2 regions of the Hydrogenophaga sp. L310 genome follow, and region 2 is predicted to be linked to the other one. Evidence: predicted binding sites of a transcription regulator. Region 2 holds the regulator's gene; the other holds the start of a gene.
What was found. Region 2 encodes FNR, which switches genes on or off when oxygen is low (the NO sensors DNR and NnrR bind a similar motif). Its sites were predicted from a motif close to TTGATNNNNATCAA; they were not measured.
Positions count from the first base shown of each region.

Region 1: clpB (ATP-dependent chaperone ClpB) is a predicted target of FNR. The motif match lies at 1,470-1,483, and genes of this name have one in related genera.

Region 1 is NZ_JBVPZA010000001.1:450,896-455,568, forward strand. It holds gene AC0GNO_RS02175 (MoaD/ThiS family protein) at 1-186, shown strand, start outside; gene moaE (molybdopterin synthase catalytic subunit MoaE) at 189-662, shown strand; gene AC0GNO_RS02185 (GNAT family N-acetyltransferase) at 677-1,429, shown strand; gene clpB (ATP-dependent chaperone ClpB) at 1,584-4,199, shown strand; gene AC0GNO_RS02195 (DUF1631 family protein) at 4,314-4,673, shown strand, end outside.
Region 2 is NZ_JBVPZA010000001.1:40,720-45,392, forward strand. It holds gene ccoG (cytochrome c oxidase accessory protein CcoG) at 1-777, shown strand, start outside; gene AC0GNO_RS00195 (nitrogen fixation protein FixH) at 813-1,112, shown strand; gene AC0GNO_RS00200 (hypothetical protein) at 1,208-1,501, shown strand; gene fnr (fumarate/nitrate reduction transcriptional regulator Fnr) at 1,582-2,301, opposite strand; gene hemN (oxygen-independent coproporphyrinogen III oxidase) at 2,481-3,860, shown strand; gene AC0GNO_RS00215 (sulfite exporter TauE/SafE family protein) at 4,022-4,673, shown strand, end outside.

The sequences.
Region 1 (4,673 bases), 410 kb from region 2:
GACACGGCGGCCGGCACGCTGACCGTCCTGCGCGACGAACTGATCGCGCGGGGCGGGGGCTATGCCGAGGCGCTGGCGCGTGGCCGGGCGGTGCGCGTGTCGCTCAACCAGACCATGACCGACGAAGCCGCCGCGCTCAGCGAGGGCGCGGAAGTGGCCTTTTTCCCGCCCGTGACCGGAGGCTGACCATGAACGCCCGCGTCAGCATCCAGACCCAGGACTTCGACCTCAGCACCGAAGTCGCCCGGCTGCGCGAGCAGGACAAGCGCGTGGGTGCCATCTGCACCTTCGTTGGCACGGTCCGTGACCGCAACGATGGCCAGAGCATCAGCACCATGGAGCTGGAGCACTACCCGGGCATGACCGAGAAGAGCATCGAGGCCATGATCGACGAGGCGTTCAAACGCTTCGACATCTACGCCGCGCGCGTGATTCACCGCGTCGGCCTGCTGCAGCCGCTGGACCAGATCGTGCTGGTCGCCGTGACCTCCGCGCACCGGGGCGAGAGCTTCCAGGCCTGCGAGTTCCTGATGGACTACCTCAAGACCCAGGCGCCGTTCTGGAAGAAAGAACAGACGCCGGAGGGTGCACGTTGGGTGGATGCGCGGGTCAGCGATGACGCGGCGCTGGCCAAGTGGGGCATTCAGAGTCAGAACGCCTGACAGCCCTTATTGACATGGCGCCCACGATCCTTTCCGACGCCGACATCGAAGCCATTGAACGCGCCACGCTCGACGCCGTGTCGCCCGAGCGCGTGGAGTCGCTGCCCGGCTGGCTGCTGCCCATGGACAGCGGCACGGTGGGCCGTGCCCGCAGCGCTGTCCCCCTGAGCCATGGCAATGCCGACCCGGCGGTGCTCGACGACATCCTCGACCGCTACGCTGCCCAGGGTTTCGTGCCGGCCTTCCGCCTGCCTGATGGACCGGCCTTCGAAGCCCTGCACCAGGGGCTGCAAGCGCGGGGCTTCGCGCGCGCCCAGCCCACGCTGACGCAGTGTGGCCGCGTGCAGGACTTGCTGATGGCGCAGACCGGGCCGGTGGCGGACCTGGCGGACACGCCCGACGCCGCCTGGATGGCGATGTTCCTGGGCGAAGGCCTGGATCCGGTGGACGGTGCGAGCCGTGCCCGCTCGCTGAGCCGGGCCACCGGGACGCTGTTTGCCAGCCTGCGCGAAGACGGGCAGACGGTGGCCTGCGGGGCCGCGGCCTACGGCCACGGCTGGCTCAGCGTGCACGGCATGCGCACCGCCGCCTCGCACCGGGGCCGGGGCCTGGCCGGGCGGGTGTTGCAGGCCATGGCCGAAGAGGCCTTGCGCCGCGGGATTCACCGGGTGTTTCTCCAGGTCGTGGCGGACAACGGGCCGGCGCTCGCGCTGTACCGCCGGCTGGGCTTGACCACCGCCTGGACCTACGCCTACTGGCGCCGTTGAGCGGCGCCGGTCCAGACGGCCCCCAAAGGGCGGGTATCGGCTGATCTGCGTCAAGACGATGTGGTGCACGCGGGCGCAAGCTGGAAAAACCACCTTGAAAACCCGGGGAATCGCTCCAAATGCCGGGTAATCAAATTTTCCGGAGAGCTCTTTCATGCGACTCGACAAACTCACCACCAAGTTCCAGGAAGCCCTGAGCGAAGCCCAGACCCTGGCGCTCGGCAACGACAACGCCTACATCGATCCGGCCCATCTGCTGCTGGCCATGCTGCGCCAGGCCGACGGCCCGCAGTCGCTGCTGCAGCGCGCTGGCGTGAACGTTCAGGGCCTGGCCAAGGCCGCCGAGGCGGCTGTGAAGCGCCTGCCCGAAGTGCAGGGACAGGAGCAGGTGCAGGTCGGCTCCGATCTGGCCAAGCTGTTGCAGGCCACCGAAAGGGAAGCCATCAAGCGCGGTGACGAGTTCATCGCCGGCGAGCTGTTCCTGCTCGCCGTGGCCGACCAGAAGGGCGATATCGGCCGCATCGCGAACGAAAACGGGCTGACCCGCAAGAGCCTGGAAAGCGCCATCACGGCCGTGCGCGGCGGCCAGAAGATGGACAGCCCCGAGGCCGAGGGCCAGCGCGAAGCGCTGAAGAAATACACCATGGACCTGACCGAGCGCGCCCGCCTGGGCAAGCTCGATCCGGTGATCGGTCGTGATGACGAGATCCGCCGCGCCATCCAGGTGCTGCAGCGCCGCACCAAGAACAACCCGGTGCTGATCGGCGAGCCCGGCGTGGGCAAGACCGCGATCGTCGAAGGCCTCGCGCAGCGCATCGTGGCCGGCGAAGTGCCGGATTCGCTCAAGGGCAAGCGCGTGCTGAGCCTGGACATGGCCGCGCTGCTGGCCGGCGCCAAGTTCCGCGGCGAGTTTGAAGAGCGCCTGAAGACCGTGCTGAACGAACTGGCCAAGGACGAAGGCCAGACCATCGTTTTCATCGACGAGCTGCACACCATGGTGGGAGCGGGCAAGGCCGAAGGCGCGATGGACGCCGGTAACATGCTCAAGCCCGCGCTGGCGCGCGGCGAGCTGCACTGCGTGGGCGCGACCACGCTGGACGAATACCGCAAGTACATCGAAAAAGACGCCGCGCTGGAGCGCCGCTTCCAGAAAATCCTGGTCGGCGAGCCGACGGTGGAGGCGACCATCGCCATCCTGCGCGGCCTGAAGGAGCGCTACCAGGTGCACCACGGCGTGGACATCACCGACCCGGCCATCGTCGCCGCGGCCGAACTCAGCCACCGCTACATCACCGACCGTTTCCTGCCCGACAAGGCGATCGACCTGATCGACGAGGCCGCGGCCAAGATCAAGATCGAACTCGACTCCAAGCCCGAGGTGATGGACAAGCTCGACCGCCGGCTGATCCAGCTGCAGATCGAGCGCGAAGCGGTGAAGAAAGAAAAGGACGAGGCTTCGCAGAAACGGCTGACCTTGATCGAAGAAGAGATCACCAAGCTGCAGAAAGAGATCGCCGATCTGGACGAAATCTGGAAGTCCGAAAAGGCCACCGCCCAGGGCAGCGCGCAGGTGCGCGAAGAGATCGACCAGCTGCGCCAGCAGATCGAGAGCCTGACCCGCAAGGGCGACCTGGCCAAGGTGGCCGAGTTGCAATACGGCAAGCTGCCCGAGCTGGAAAAGCAGCTCATGGAAGCGCAGGAGAAAGAGTCCGGCAAGGCCAAGGGCGGCGCGGGTGTGGGTCCGCAACTGCTGCGCACCCAGGTCGGCGCCGAAGAGATCGCAGAGGTCGTGGCGCGCGCCACCGGCATTCCCGTGGCCAAGCTGATGCAGGGCGAGCGTGACAAGCTGCTGGTGATGGAAGACAAGCTGCACACCCGCGTGGTGGGGCAGGATGAAGCGATCTCGGCCGTGGCCAACGCCATCCGCCGCTCGCGCTCGGGCCTGAGCGACCCGAACCGCCCGACCGGTTCCTTCCTTTTCCTCGGCCCAACCGGCGTGGGCAAGACCGAGCTGTGCAAGGCGCTGGCGGGCTTCCTGTTCGACAGCGAAGACCACCTGATCCGCATCGACATGAGCGAGTTCATGGAGAAACACTCCGTGGCCCGCCTGATCGGCGCGCCGCCGGGCTACGTGGGCTACGAGGAGGGCGGCTATCTGACCGAAGCGGTGCGCCGCAAGCCCTACAGCGTGCTGCTGCTCGACGAGGTGGAGAAGGCGCATCCGGACGTGTTCAACGTGTTGTTGCAGGTGCTGGACGACGGTCGCCTGACCGATGGCCAGGGTCGCACCGTGGACTTCAAGAACACCGTGATCGTGATGACGAGCAACATCGGTTCGCACCTGATCCAGGCCATGGTCGGCCAGCCCTACGACGACATCAAGGAAGCCGTGTGGGGCGAGCTCAAGGACCACTTCCGGCCCGAGTTCTTGAACCGCATCGACGAGACCGTGGTGTTCCACGCGCTCGACGCACAGCACATCGCGTCCATCGCCGCGATCCAGCTGAAAGCCCTGCAGGCGCGACTGCAGAAGATGGACCTGCGTCTGGAAGTGGCGCCGGCGGCCCTCGAAGAACTGGCCAAAGTCGGGTTCGACCCGGTGTTTGGCGCCCGACCCTTGAAGCGCGCGATCCAGCAGCGCATCGAGAACCCGCTCTCGAAGTTGCTGCTGGAAGGCAAGTACCCGCCCAAGTCGGTGATCCCGGTGAGGGTGGACCCGGTGCGTCACCCGGGCGTGTTCGAGTTCGGCGAACCCATCGAAATGGACTGATGAAGGAGAACCGTCGGACGGTCGTGATCGGGGGATAGACGGTCGCACTGGTAACAGGTCGTTGCCATTGCCTTGCATTCGAACAAGAGGCGGACGGTATAAATTCGAGGATATATGCCGAATTCGTCACACTTGCTCGATCAATGTTTTGATGAGGTCGCCCGCCAGGCGAAACCTTTGCTGGGTCGCTGCGTCGATGCGGCGGTGAACTCGCTGCAGGCGTCCGAGGCGAAAGCTGGCGAGGTGGGCGAGCGACAGCGCATCGCCCGCGCGTGCTGGGCCATGATGCAGCACCGGGGCGCGCTGACCGATGCCTACCCGGTGCGTCTGCGCGAGGCCTTCGAGCGAGGGGACGAAGACGGGCGAACCTCGTCGCTGGCTCTGCTGTCCGACTCCTCGTTGCTGGCGCTGGTGGATGACCTGTCGGTGTCCGAATCGCTGGAGTCGGCCCGTCTGCTGCAGGACCTGATGCCG
Region 2 (4,673 bases):
GAACAGGTTTGCAAATACATGTGTCCTTACGCGCGCTTCCAGAGCGCGATGTTTGACAAGGACACGATGATCGTGACCTACGACGAAAAACGCGGTGAACCGCGTGGCCCGCGCTCGAAGAAGGCCGACCCCAAAGCACTGGAACTGGGTGCCTGCGTAGACTGCACGCTGTGTGTTCAGGTTTGTCCGACGGGCATCGATATCCGCAACGGTCTTCAGTACGAGTGCATCGGTTGTGGTGCCTGTATCGACGTCTGCGACGAGGTGATGGACAAGGTGGGCTATCCGCGTGGACTGGTCAAATACTCGACCCAGAACGGTATTGCACAAGGATGGAACTCCCAGCAGATGATCCGTCGGGCCATGCGTCCGCGGGTTCTGGTGTACACAGGCATCCTGTTGGCCATCAGCCTCGCGGTTATGGTCAGTCTGTTTCTGCGCAAGCCACTCAAGGTTGATGTCATCCGGGACCGCGGTGCGTTGGCACGCATGGTGGAACAGGGACGCATCGAAAACGTCTTCCGGTTGCAGGTGATGAACGCGACCGAGCGCTCACAACGCTATGTGATCGGTGTTTCCGGGTTGCCGGGCATTGCCATTGCGTCGGAAACAGAGATTGAAGTATTGCCGACGGAAGTACGCTCTGCGGTCATGCGGGTCCAGGTTCCCCCGGGAACCGCTGCCACTGGTTCCCATTCCATCTATTTCGAAATCCAGGCTGTCGGAGATTCGGGCACACGTGTCACCGAAAAAGCGGCCTTCCTGGTACCGCGCTGAGCACCACTTTCAGTCAACCCGTTTCAAGATTCTCTATGAACACCACAATACTCAAAACACCGGTCAATGAACAGCTCCCGATTCCTTGGTGGCGCGTTCCCCACATGTGGCTGGTGGTGGGGGGGCCATTGGTGGTTGTTGTGGCCGCCATCATCACGGCCGTCATTGCAGTGAAGGGCGCAGACCCGGTGCTCAACAAGGCCGACTTTGAGCGCGACCTGAAGGCGGCCCAGATGCTGGACGGACAAGCTCGTGCCGAAGCGCTGATTCAACTTCAACCGGCTCACCAGGCTCGGAACCACGCAGCCTCCCCTGTGGTGCCACCGACGAAGTAATAGCGCGTGCTGCGACTATCCCAAGCCATGGCCTGAACGACTATGCACCGGTTATGCCCGGAATCGATCACAACAACACCCGAGGAGAAACAGGAATGACGGCTCAACGATGGATGTGGATTGCGTGGCCCGCATTTTTGGTGGCGGCGGTTCTGGAGATGATCGTGTTTGCCATGATCGATCCGAGTGATCTTCACTGGTTTGGGGCTCCTCTGGAGTTGTCTCGTCCAGCGGTCTACACGCTGGCATTTTTCACCTTCTGGATCGTGGCCATGGTGTCGAGTGCACTCACCTCTTTGCTGTCCATGTCACCTTTTGAAGTGAACCGGTGTCCTGTCCCGCCGGATCAGCGGCCGCGGGATTGTGCCAAGAATGAATCTTGTTCCTGAACGCTCCTGCAGATCTCCAAAATAAAAAACCCCAGCGGAGTGTTTCCAGCTGAGGCTTCCTGTTGGGACAGATGTTGGGTTCAGTGACCGGTCGGGGGGGGCACGATCAGCTTGAGCCCTTCGGTGTTTTTGATGTGGACGTAACGCTGTTTGACCTCGATGATGCCTTCGTCCACGAACTTGGAAAAAGTGCGGCTCACCGTCTCCAGCTTCATGCCCAGGTAGCTACCAATTTCTTCGCGTGTCATGCGGAGAATCAGCTCGGACTGGGAGAAGCCGCGGGCGTGCAGGCGCTGAACCAAGTTCAGCAGGAACGCCGCGAGGCGTTCTTCTGCGCGCATGCTGCCAAGCAGCAGCATGACACTGTGGTCGCGCACAATTTCGCGGCTCATGATCTTGTGCACATGGTGTTGAAGGGTGGTGAACTCTCGGGAGAGTTCCTCGACTTGATCAAACGGCATCACACAGACTTCAGCATCTTCCAGTGCGATGGCATCGCAGGAATGGCGGTCGCTCACGATGCCATCCAGGCCGATGATCTCTCCGGTCATCTGGAAGCCGGTCACTTGATCCCTGCCATCGGCCGTGGTGACACAGGTTTTGAAGAAGCCGGAACGCACCGCGTAAAGCGAGGTGAACCGGTCACCCGTACTGAAAAGTGCCGACCCGCGTTTGATGCGTCGCCGCGCCGAAATGACATTGTCGAGCTTGTCCATTTCGTCTGGGTTGAGACCCATGGGTAGACACAATTCTCGCAGGTTGCAGCTCGAACAGGCGACTTTGATGCTTTGTGCGTCCATAAATTATCCGGAAATCGGTGGTGAGCTTAACGCATAGCTGGGACTTGTGTCGAGGAAATGACCGCGCGCCAGGCCCTTCGTGGGAGCGATGGCTTGCGAACACACCGGGGCTTGATCAAGATCAAGGGAGGATCTGCGAGCCTGGTGCACATTCGGGGCTCAGCATTGGAGAACAGTTTGTGAGTCACGCCATTTCCGATGAATTGCTCAAGCGATTCGATGTTCCCGGTCCGCGGTACACGTCGTACCCGACAGCTGACCGCTTTGTGGAAGCGTTCACCGAGGGCGACTATATACAAGCGCTGGAGCAGCGCAGAGCCGGCTCGTTGGCCCTTCCGCTCAGCATCTACGTACACATTCCGTTCTGCGAGTCGGTCTGCTATTACTGCGCCTGCAACAAGGTCATCACCAAACACCACGAACGGGCGGCCGAATACCTGCGCTACCTGTCACGTGAGGTGGAGTTGCAGGTCCAGCATTTTGGGAAGGGGCACAGCGTGTCCCAGTTGCACCTGGGTGGCGGCACGCCTACCTTTCTGTCCGATGCAGAGCTTGAGGATCTCATGACGATGATCCGGCGCAACTTCAAGTTGGTGCCGGGTGGCGAGTACTCGATCGAGGTGGATCCCCGGACCGTGACCGACCAGCGGCTTCAGACCTTGGCGAGACTGGGCTTCAACCGTCTCAGTTTTGGTGTCCAGGATTTCGACCCTGCCGTTCAGAAAGCGGTGCACCGCGTGCAACCCGCTGAACAGGTGTTCGCGCTGGTGGACACTGCGCGCAAGATCGGATTCGAGTCGGTCAACGTTGATCTGATCTACGGTCTGCCGCTGCAGACGCCCGAGTCGTTTGCACGCACGCTCGCGCAAGTGAACCAGTTGCGGCCGGACCGCATTGCGCTATACGCCTATGCGCATCTCCCGTCCCGCTTCAAGCCACAACGTCGCATCATTTCCGCCGAGTTGCCCAGTCCTGGCGACAAGCTGTCCATGTTGTCAGCATCGCTGGATGCCATGAGCGATGCCGGGTATGTTTACGTGGGCATGGACCATTTCGCCCTGCCGACGGATGCACTCGCGGTTGCCAAGCGCCAGGGCCGCCTGCATCGCAACTTTCAGGGCTACAGCACGCAGCCCGATTGTGATCTGATCGCTCTGGGGGTTTCCGCTATTGGTCGCATCGGTGCCACCTACAGCCAGAACGCCAAGACGCTGGAGGAGTACTACGATGCCCTCGATCAGGGCAGGCTGCCCATCGTGCGTGGTCTTGTGCTCACGCGCGATGATCTGCTGCGCCGTGCCGTCATCATGTCCATCATGTGTCAGGGTCAGCTGCAGTACGAATCGATCGAACTGGGGCATCTGATCGAATTCAAGAGCTACTTCGCGCGTGAACTCGAGGTGTTGGCCGGACTGGCCGAACACGGCTTGGTCACCCTGGATGACAGCGGTGTTCAGGTCACGCCGACAGGCTGGTATCTGGTCCGGGCCATTGCCATGGTGTTCGACAAGAACCTGCAGGTTGATCTGGACCGGGCCCGGTTTTCAAAGATCATCTGAACGGTCAATTCGGAGACCTGGGGCGAGGCTCGGCCCGCGAGAAATGCGCACGAGCTGGCGCGTGCGCTGGAAAAAGCATCCAATCCTTGTGGGTGCGGGTTTGACTTTGCCTTCGAAGGCCAAGACGCACACACTGCTACAGTTCTTTCATGCAAACTTCCATGGCGATCACGGCCCTGTTCATGGGCATCGTGGGGGGCCCCCACTGCGTTGCCATGTGCGGTGCAGCCTGCGCCGGGATCAGCCGCGCGGCGGGAGCTCGCAGTACGCAGGCTTTGTGGTCGTTCCAGTTCAGTCGCATGCTGGGTTATTCACTGTTCGGCGCTTTTGCAGCGGGATCGGTCCAGGGGCTTGCGGTGCTGGGGACCAACACCATCGCGATCCGGCCGCTCTGGACCATGTTCCACGCGGCGGCATTTCTCCTTGGGCTGGCACTGATCTGGCAAGCACGCCAACCCGCCTGGATTGACAGCCTGGGCCAATCGCTGTGGCGCAAGGCACGCCCGGTGCTTACCCGCTTGGGCCCCCGTGCGCCCATTGTGTTGGGTATCGGCTGGGCGTTCATGCCGTGCGGTCTGCTGTATTCCGCCTTGCTCGTGGCATCGCTCTCGGCGAACGTGTTCGAGGGAGCTGCCATCATGGCACTGTTCTCATTGGGTACTTCCATTTCCCTCACGGCGGCACCCTGGTTGTTGCTGCGCCTGCGAGGCGGTCAATCGGGAGCTTGGGCCATCCGCTTGGCCGGCTTGGCGCTTGCGCTGACTTCTGGCTGGGCACTCTGGATGGGGCTGACCAACCCCACTGGCTTGTTCT